Regions from separate parts of the Roseateles flavus genome, predicted to be linked through region 2. Evidence: predicted binding sites of a transcription regulator. Region 2 holds the regulator's gene; the other holds the start of a gene.
The links. The regulator LexA, encoded in region 2, represses DNA repair genes until DNA is damaged. The targets are predictions, from matches to a motif close to ACTGTATNNNNATACAGT.
Positions count from the first base shown of each region.

Region 1: a site for LexA is predicted at 1,874-1,891, ahead of recA (recombinase RecA). Genes of this name have one in related genera too.

Region 1 covers NZ_JBDPZC010000015.1:45,490-49,900, reverse strand. Annotated here, with positions in the region: gene ABDJ40_RS22510 (regulatory protein RecX) at 1-188, opposite strand, end outside; gene ABDJ40_RS22505 (nuclear transport factor 2 family protein) at 223-708, opposite strand; gene recA (recombinase RecA) at 798-1,838, opposite strand; gene ABDJ40_RS22495 (response regulator) at 2,009-2,680, shown strand; gene ABDJ40_RS22490 (sensor histidine kinase) at 2,757-4,289, shown strand; gene rodA (rod shape-determining protein RodA) at 4,320-4,411, opposite strand, start outside.
Region 2 covers NZ_JBDPZC010000005.1:107,136-111,546, forward strand. Annotated here, with positions in the region: gene ABDJ40_RS12050 (MarR family winged helix-turn-helix transcriptional regulator) at 29-529, shown strand; gene ABDJ40_RS12055 (organic hydroperoxide resistance protein) at 567-992, shown strand; gene ABDJ40_RS12060 (asparaginase) at 1,074-2,027, opposite strand; gene lexA (transcriptional repressor LexA) at 2,131-2,847, shown strand; gene ABDJ40_RS12070 (branched-chain amino acid ABC transporter substrate-binding protein) at 3,081-4,223, opposite strand.

The DNA.
Region 1 (4,411 bases), on a different contig from region 2:
AGCGCGGAAGGCTCGCCAGACAGCCGAGCGCCGGCAGGCACGCCCTGCTCGGCCTCCCAGGCCTGCAGGTCGCGCAACTGGGCCAGGCGCAGCAGCTTGCGCCGCAGCTCGGCCACACTGTGCTCGCGCTGGGCCAGCAAGGCGATGGCGCGTGCCTTGAGGCTGAGCGATGAGGAGCGACTGGCCATGGTCGTGTCCCGGCCCGGAGCGGGCCGTGGCGCTTCAGTTGGGGCCCGGCAAGCCAGACGGATCCAGGGGCAGACCGTGGCGCCGGTCCGCAGGCAGGGCAGAGCGCCCCACCAGCGGCGCCAGGGGATCCCGCCGCCAGGCCGGTGCGGCCTGCACATCGGACCAGTATTCGTCGATCTGCTGGATCAGCCCATCCCGGACGTGGAAGTAGCTATTGGCATAGAAGCTGTGCCCGTCCTGATCCACGCGCACCAGGCTCAGCACGCGGCCGTCTGCCAAGGCCTGGAGGTCCAGCAAATGGATGGTCCAGCCTTCGGGGTAGACGGCATTCACATGCACGATGGCATCGGCACCCCGGAAACGCTCCTGCGTGGCCCACCAGAGGCATTCGGCCGGCGGTGCCAGCAGCGCCTGTGCCTCGGCCCAGCGCCGCGCCTGGTACAGCGCCCAGAAGCGCTGCACCAGGGCCGGGCCCTCGCCGGCGGGCAGGGGCGGACGGGCATCAGGCAGGGAGTGCATGGGCTGGCAGGGGGATGGAGACGGAGCAATGCGCGTGGCAGGCGCGGAAGCGCGGGCCGGGCTGGGGCTGGGGCGGGCGTACGCCAGCCTTACTCGGCGCTCGCTTCGACGCCGATCAGGGGAATGCCCAGGGATTCGCGAATCTTGTTCTCGATCTCGATGGCCAGATCGGCGTTCTCGCGCAGGAACTCGCGGGCGTTGTCCTTGCCCTGGCCGATCTTCTCGCCGCTGTAGGCGTACCAGGCACCGGACTTGTCCACCACCTTGGCGGCCACGCCCATGTCGATGATCTCGCCCTCGCGGCTGATGCCTTCACCGTAGAGGATGTCGAACTCGGCGGTCTTGAAGGGCGGGGCGACCTTGTTCTTGACGACCTTGACCTTGGTCTCGGAGCCGATGACTTCCTCGCCCTTCTTGATGGAGCCGATGCGGCGGATATCCAGGCGAACCGAGGCGTAGAACTTCAGCGCATTGCCGCCGGTGGTGGTCTCGGGCGAGCCGAACATCACGCCGATCTTCATGCGGATCTGGTTGATGAAGATGACCGTGCAGTTGGTCTTCTTGATGGTGGCGGTGAGCTTGCGCAGGGCCTGGCTCATCAGGCGAGCCTGCAGGCCGGGCAGGGCGTCGCCCATCTCGCCTTCGAGTTCGGCCTTGGGGGTCAGGGCGGCGACCGAGTCCACGATGATCAGGTCGACGGAGCCCGAACGCACCAGGGCGTCCACGATCTCCAGGGCCTGCTCGCCGGTGTCAGGCTGGCTGATCAGCAGGTCCTGCAGGTTCACGCCCAGCTTCTGGGCGTACTGCACGTCCAGAGCGTGCTCGGCGTCGATGAAGGCGCAGACGCCGCTGAGCTTCTGCATCTCGGCGATGACCTGCAGGGTCAGGGTGGTCTTGCCGGAGGACTCCGGGCCGTAGATCTCGATCACCCGGCCGCGCGGCAGCCCGCCGACGCCCAGGGCGATGTCCAGGCCCAGGGAGCCGGTGGAGACGACCTGGATGTCCTCGATCTTCTCGCCCTCGCCGAGGCGCATGATGGAGCCCTTGCCAAACTGCTTTTCGATCTGGGCGAGGGCGGCCTGCAGGGCCTTGGCTTTTTCGGTGTTGACAGTCTTGGCGGGGGCGTCCATTGATTGCTCCTGTGAGTGCACGCATTATGGCCGAATCTGTATGTTTGTACAGTAGTTGTGCCACAGGCTGCTGACACGCGCTGGCAGGAGTGCGCAACCGATTTCAGTCCCTAGAATGGGGGAAAGCTGTCGCCCTTGCCATCCGGGCGACAAAGGCCAAGGAGACACCGATGCGCATCCTGATCGCGGAAGATGACCAAGTGCTGGCCGATGGCCTGCTGCGCGCCCTGCGCTCCAGCGGCTATGCGGTGGACCAGGTCTCGACCGGCACCGAAGCCGATGCGGCCCTGGCCTCCCATGAATTCGACCTGGTGATCCTCGACCTGGGCCTGCCCCGGCTGCATGGCCTGGAGGTGCTGCGCAAGCTGCGCGCCCGGGGCGCGACCATGCCGGTGCTGATCCTCACCGCGGCCGACAGCGTCGAGCAGCGCGTCAAGGGCCTGGACCTGGGCGCCGATGACTACATGGCCAAGCCCTTCTCGCTGCAGGAACTGGAGGCCCGCGTGCGCGCCCTCACCCGCCGGGGCCTGGGCACGGCGTCCAGCATCATCAAGCACGGCCCGCTGTCCTTCGATGCCACCGGCCGCGTGGCCTACATCAACGAGCAGATGGTCGAGCTCTCGGCCCGCGAACTCTCGCTGCTGGAGGTGCTGCTGCAGCGCGCCGGCCGCCTGGTCAGCAAGGACCAGCTGGTGGAGCGGCTGTGCGAGTGGGGCGAGGAAGTCAGCAACAACGCCATCGAGGTCTACATCCACCGCCTGCGCAAGAAGATCGAGCAGGGGCCCATCCGCATCGCCACCGTGCGCGGCCTGGGCTACTGCCTGGAAAAGATCCCCGGCTGAATGCGCTGCAGCTTCGCCAGGACCCTGAACGCCCCACGGGGTCAGGTCTTGCCTTTGTCCTGCCGAGCCCGGCCTGATGGCAGCTGACAGCGGTCAACGCTCCCTGTTCGGCGAGATCCTGGACTGGATGCTCGCCCCTCTGCTGGTCATCTGGCCCATCAGCGTTGCCCTGACCTGGCTGGTCGCTCAGGGCATCGCCAGCAAGCCCTACGACCGCGAGCTGGGGGAGATGGCCCGCTCCCTGGGCCTGCAGGTGGCCGCGGAACCGCGCAGCCAGGCAGCGGCCAACGCACGCTCGCGCTACGCGCTCTCACCCGAGGCCGCGGCCCTGCTGCGGGCCGATGAGTCCGACACCGTCTACTACCTGGTCCAGGGAACGCGCGGCGAGTTCCTCAGCGGCGACAAGGAACTCCCCGCGCCCAATCCCGACGAAGCCGTCGTGCCCTGGGAGCTGCGCTTCCGCGACGACGAGGTCAGCAACGAAAGCGTGCGCGTGGCCTATCTGTGGGTGACGCCGGAGGGCAACGCCAAGGGGCAGATGCTGGTGCAGGTGGCCGAGACCCTGGGCAAGCGTTCCCGGCTCACCAACGAGATCATCAAGGGCGTGATCCTGCCGCAGTTCGTGATCCTGCCCCTGGCCGTGCTGCTAGTGTGGCTGGCGCTGGCCCGAGGCATCGCGCCGCTCAACGAGCTGCAGCGGCGCATCCGCTCGCGTGACAGCTCGGACCTCAGCCCCATCGACGAGCGCCGCATCCCCGACGAGGTGGCGCCCCTGGTGCACGCCATCAACGACCTGCTGCAGCGCCTGGACCAGTCGCTGAGCACGCAGAAGCACTTCCTGGCCGACGCGGCCCACCAGCTCAAGACGCCGCTGGCGGGCCTGCGCACGCAGGCAGAGTTCGCCCAGCGCGAGATCGACGAAGGTCGCAGCTCGCCACAGGAGCTCAAGCGCTCGCTGCAGCAGATCGCCCTGTCCAGCCAGCGCGCGGCCCATATGGTCAACCAGCTGCTGGCCATGGCCCGCGCCGAGGACCAGGAGCACGCGGCGCGCCGCTCCGAGATCAACCTGCCCGAGATCGCGATGGAGACGGTGCGCGACTTCGTCCCCCGCGCCCTCGACAAGCGCCTGGACCTGGGCTACGAGGGACCCGATGACGAGCACAGCGGCCTGCGCATCCTGGGCCACCCCATCCTGATCCGCGAGCTGATCCGCAACCTGGTCGACAACGCCCTGCTCTACACGCCGGCCGGCGGCACCATCACCGTGCGCATCGTCGAGGATCCCTTCGGCCAGGTCTGCGTGCTGCAGGTGGAGGACTCCGGGCCCGGCATCGCCGAGGCGGAGCGCGAGCAGGTCTTCCAGCCCTTCTACCGGGCCCTGGGAACGAATGTGGACGGCTCGGGCCTGGGCCTGGCCATCGTGCGGGAGATCGCGCAGCAGCACGAGGCCGAGCTCACGCTGGACGACGCCCGCCCGCGGCGCCCCGGCTTCGTCGAGCCCGACGGCATGGGCCCGGGCGCGCGCTTCACCATCCGCTTCCATGCCCATCCGGTGGCCGAGCCCGAGGCCGGGGCCGGGCCGGACGACGCCGAAGCCGCCCGCGGCTGAAGCTCCGCGGGTGCCGCGGCGGCCACGACCTCAGTGCCGCTTGTAGCGCTTGGACTTGGCGATGCTCAGGAGAATGCCCAGGCTCAGGCCCAGCATCACCATGGCCGTGCCGCCATAGGAGA
Region 2 (4,411 bases):
AATTTAATTGTTGTCTACAGTTCACCCCATGGCATCGAACAAGACTTCGCGCAAGAGCAGTTCCAGCAAGGCCGCGGACCCCCGTGACCAGTGGCTGCGCCTGGACAGCCAGCTGTGCTTTGCCCTGTATTCCAGCTCATTGGCGATGACCAAGCTCTACAAGCCCCTGCTGGCGCCGCTGGGATTGACCTATCCGCAGTACCTGGTGCTGCTGGCCCTGTGGGAGCAGGACGGCCAGTCCGTCAGCGCCCTGGGCGAGCGCCTCTCGCTGGACTCCGGCACGCTGACGCCGCTGCTCAAGCGCATGGAGCAGGCCGGGCTGCTGGTGCGTCTGCGCGACGCCCAGGACGAGCGCCGCGTGCTGCTGAGCCTGACCCGCGAAGGCCGCGCCCTGAAGGCCCCGGCCCGCAAGATTCCCGAAGCCCTGGCCTGCGCCAGCGCCTGCTCGCTGGACGAGCTGGCTGCCCTCACCCAGCGCCTGCATGCCTTGCGCAATCAACTCCAACGCAGCGTCCAGGACGCTGCCTGACACCCCCGCCCTCGGGCTCACCACGAAAGGACTCATCATGGCTCTCGAAAAAGTGCTCTACACCGCCACCGCCACCGCCACGGGCGGCCGCCAGGGCACGGCCGAATCCAGTGACGGCAAGCTGAAGATCGACCTGTCCACGCCCCGTGAACTCGGCGGCGCCGGCGGCGACGGCACCAACCCCGAGCAGCTGTTCGCTGCCGGCTATTCCGCCTGCTTCATCGGCGCCATCAAGGCCGTGGCCGCCAAGCAGAAGATCGCCGTGCCCAACGATGTCTCCATCACCAGCGACGTCGGCATCGGCCCCATCCCCCAAGGCTTCGGCATCCAGGTGGCCATGCGCATCAGCCTGCCCGGCATGGAACGTGCCGCCGCCCAGGCACTCGTGGACGCGGCCCACCAGGTCTGCCCCTACAGCAATGCGACCCGGGGCAATATCGACGTCAGCCTGACCCTGGTCTGAGCCAGTCAAGACCTGACCCCATGAAAAAAGCCGGTCCTTGCGACCGGCTTTTCATTGCTGCGGCGGAGCCAGGTGCTGCACTCAGGACTGCGCGGGCTCCCCCAGCAGGCGCAGCAGCAACTCGACCCGCGCCTTGACAGGGCTGAGCCCGCCCGCCGCAGGGAGCCCACGCCCGTTCTCGGCCACAGGCCCGCCATCGCAGCGCGTGCTGCGCAGCACCTGGATACCCGCGGCCTGCGCGTCCAGCAGGGCCTGTTCCAGGGCCGTGCTGAGCGTGCCATTGCCCGTACCGGCCACCACCAGGCCCTCGACGCCTTCGTGCGCCAGCAGCCGCACCAGGCGGCCGTCGGCATGGGCATGGTTGAGCACGATCTCCACGCGCGGCCAGGCCTCGCCCTCGGCCGGCAGCAAGGCGCTGCCGATGGCCTGCGGAGCCGCCAGGGCCCGCGAGAGCCAGCGCACCCGTCCCTCCTCCACCTGCGCCAGCACCGTGCCGTCGCGGCCGCGGAAGGCGTCCACGCGGTAGCTGTGGGCCTTCTGGACCTGGTCGGCGCCGTAGACCTGGCCCGCCACGCACACCATCACCCCGCAGGCCGCCGGATCGTTCAGGAGATGGGCCGCATCCAGCATGTTCTGGGGCCCGTCCAGCTGCAGGGCCGTGGCCGGGCGCATGGCGGCGGTCAGCACCACCGGCTTGCCCGGCGCCAGCACGCGGTGCAGGAAGTAGGCGGTCTCCTCGAGGGTATCCGTGCCGTGCGTGATCAGCACGCCGCGGACCTCCTCGCGCGCCAGCTGCGCCTCCACGGCCAGGGCCAGGCGGCGCCAGGTCGGGAAGTCCATGTCCTTGCTGTCCAGCTGGGCGAGCTGCCGTGCCTCCAGTCTGAAGGCCGACAGGCCGGGCACGCCCGCCACCAGGGCGTCGACGCCGATCTCACCGGCCTTGTAGCCCACGTTGTCATTGGCCTGGGCGGCTTTGCCGGCAATGGTGCCGCCCGTGCCGAGGATGACGATCAAGTCCGCAACTTTGTTTTGCAATTTCCGAGGTCCTGGATAAAAATACAGCCACTGGATGAATATCCAGATCTCATGAATCCCGGGGCCGGAGGCCAGCGCCAGCCCCATCACCGAAAGGTCGCCCGTGGACGCCAGCCCCAAACTCACCGCCCGGCAGCAGCAGATTTTCGATCTGGTGCGCCAGAGTATCGAGGAAACCGGCGCTCCGCCCACCCGTGCCGAAATCGCCGCCGAGCTGGGCTTCAAGTCCGCCAATGCCGCCGAGGAACATTTGCAGGCGCTGGCCCGCAAGGGCGTGATCGAGCTGGTGGGCGGCACTTCCCGGGGCATTCGCCTGCCGGGGGCCGCGCTGAAGGCGCTCAACAGGGCCCGCGAAATGAGGGAATCGATGCGGGAAACCTTGCGCGATTCCCTCAGCAGCGATGCGCAATTTGCATTGCCCATTCCCGGCCTGGCCCAGCTGACCCTGCCCCTGGTGGGCCGCGTGGCCGCCGGCGCGCCCATCCTGGCGCAGGAGCACATCGAACAGCAGTACAGCGTCGAGCCCAGCCTCTTCGCCAGGAAGCCGGACTACCTGCTGCGCGTGCGCGGCCAGAGCATGCGTGACGTCGGCATCATGGACGGCGACCTGCTGGCCGTGCAGAAATGTGCCGAGGCCAAGAACGGCCAGATCGTCGTCGCCCGCATCGGCGATGAGGTCACGGTCAAGCGCTTCCGCAAGGAGCGCCAGCACATCACCTTGCTGCCCGAGAACCCGGACTTCCAGCCTATCGTCGTCACCGGCGACGAGCCCTTCGCCATCGAGGGCCTGGCCGTGGGGCTGATCCGCAATCAGTTCTGAGCCCGGCGCCTGCCGGGGCACTTGTCTGCGGCCCGGAAAGTGGCCTTGTGCTGCATGGCCTGGCGTGGGGTCAGGTCTTGTGCGATGCAGGCCTGACACGGGTTCAGGCCTGACACGGGGTCAGGTCTTGCCAGCCCTCATTCGCCAGGCGAGCCACCAATGAAAAACGCCCACCGAAGTGGGCGTTCGACTTTCAGGTCTCGGCAGGCCTGAGCCTGCCGAGGCACTGATGCTTAGCGCACGACCGCGATCTGCTCGCGGGCACCGCCCTTGTAGGTGTACAGGGTCAGGGCGCCGTTCTTGATGTCGCCCTTGTTGTCGAAGCTGATCGTGCCCGTCACGCCCTTGTAGCCTTCGGTCTTGGCCAGCACCGGCAGGTACTTCGCGGGTTCAGCCGAGCCGGCCTTCACCATGGCGGCGACCATCACGTTCAGCGCGTCGTACACGTACGGTGCGTAGATCTGCACTTCGACCTTGTACTTGTCCTTGAAGCGGGCCTTGAAGTCGTCCATGGACTTCTTGGATTCGCCTTCCACGCCACCGGCTTCGGCGCACACCACCTGGCCGTCACCCATGGTGCCGCCCGACAGCTTGGGCAGCTCGCCCGAGCAGATGCCGTCGCCGCCCATGAACTTGGCTTCGATCCCCAGCTGCTTCATCTGGCGCAGCATCGGGCCGGCCACGGCGTCCATGCCGCCGAAGAAGATCACGTCGGGCTTCTTGCCCTTCAGCGAGGTCAGGATGGAGCTGAAGTCCGTGGCCTTGTCGTTGGTGAACTCGCGACCCACCACCTTGCCGCCGGAGGCCTTCACGCCCTTCTCGAACTCGTCTGCCACGCCCTGGCCGTAAGCGGTACGGTCATCGATCACGGCGATGGCCTTGCCCTTGAGCTGGTTCACGGCGTACTTGCCCAGCGTGCCACCCAGGTGCACGTCATCAGCCACCACGCGGAAGGCGGTCTTGTAGCCGTTGCGGGTGAACTTGGGGTTCGTCGCCGAGGGGCTGATCTGCGGCACACCGGCATCGCTGTAGACCTTGGACGCGGGGATGGAGGTGCCCGAGTTCAGGTGACCGATCACGCCGTTGACCTTGGAGTCCATCAGCTTCTGGGCTGCGGCCGTGCCTTGCTTGGGATCGCCGGCGTCGTCTTCCGCCAGCAGTTCGAACTTGGCCTTCTTGCCACCGATCGTCACGCCCTTGGCGTTCAGTTCATCGATGGCCATGCGGGCGCCCAACTCATTGTCCTTGCCCAGGTGGGCAATGCCGCCGCTGGTGGGACCGACGTGACCGATCTTCACGACCAGGTCTTGAGCCATGGCAGCACCGCCCAGCATCAGGGCGACGGCACCCACAACCACATTCAACTTGACTTGCATGAATAACCTCCGAGTTGGAAGAAGGAGAGCGTTATGTTGTCGATTGCTCAACGCCGCAGACCATACTCCAATTCCGAGGCGTCCTCTATGGGGAAAGCATGGAAAGCCGCCTGCGTCGCGTCTGCGTTGCGCCGATCACACCAACGCCCTGGCCGCTGTTCGGTTGACCTCGGACCACGCTTTCACCG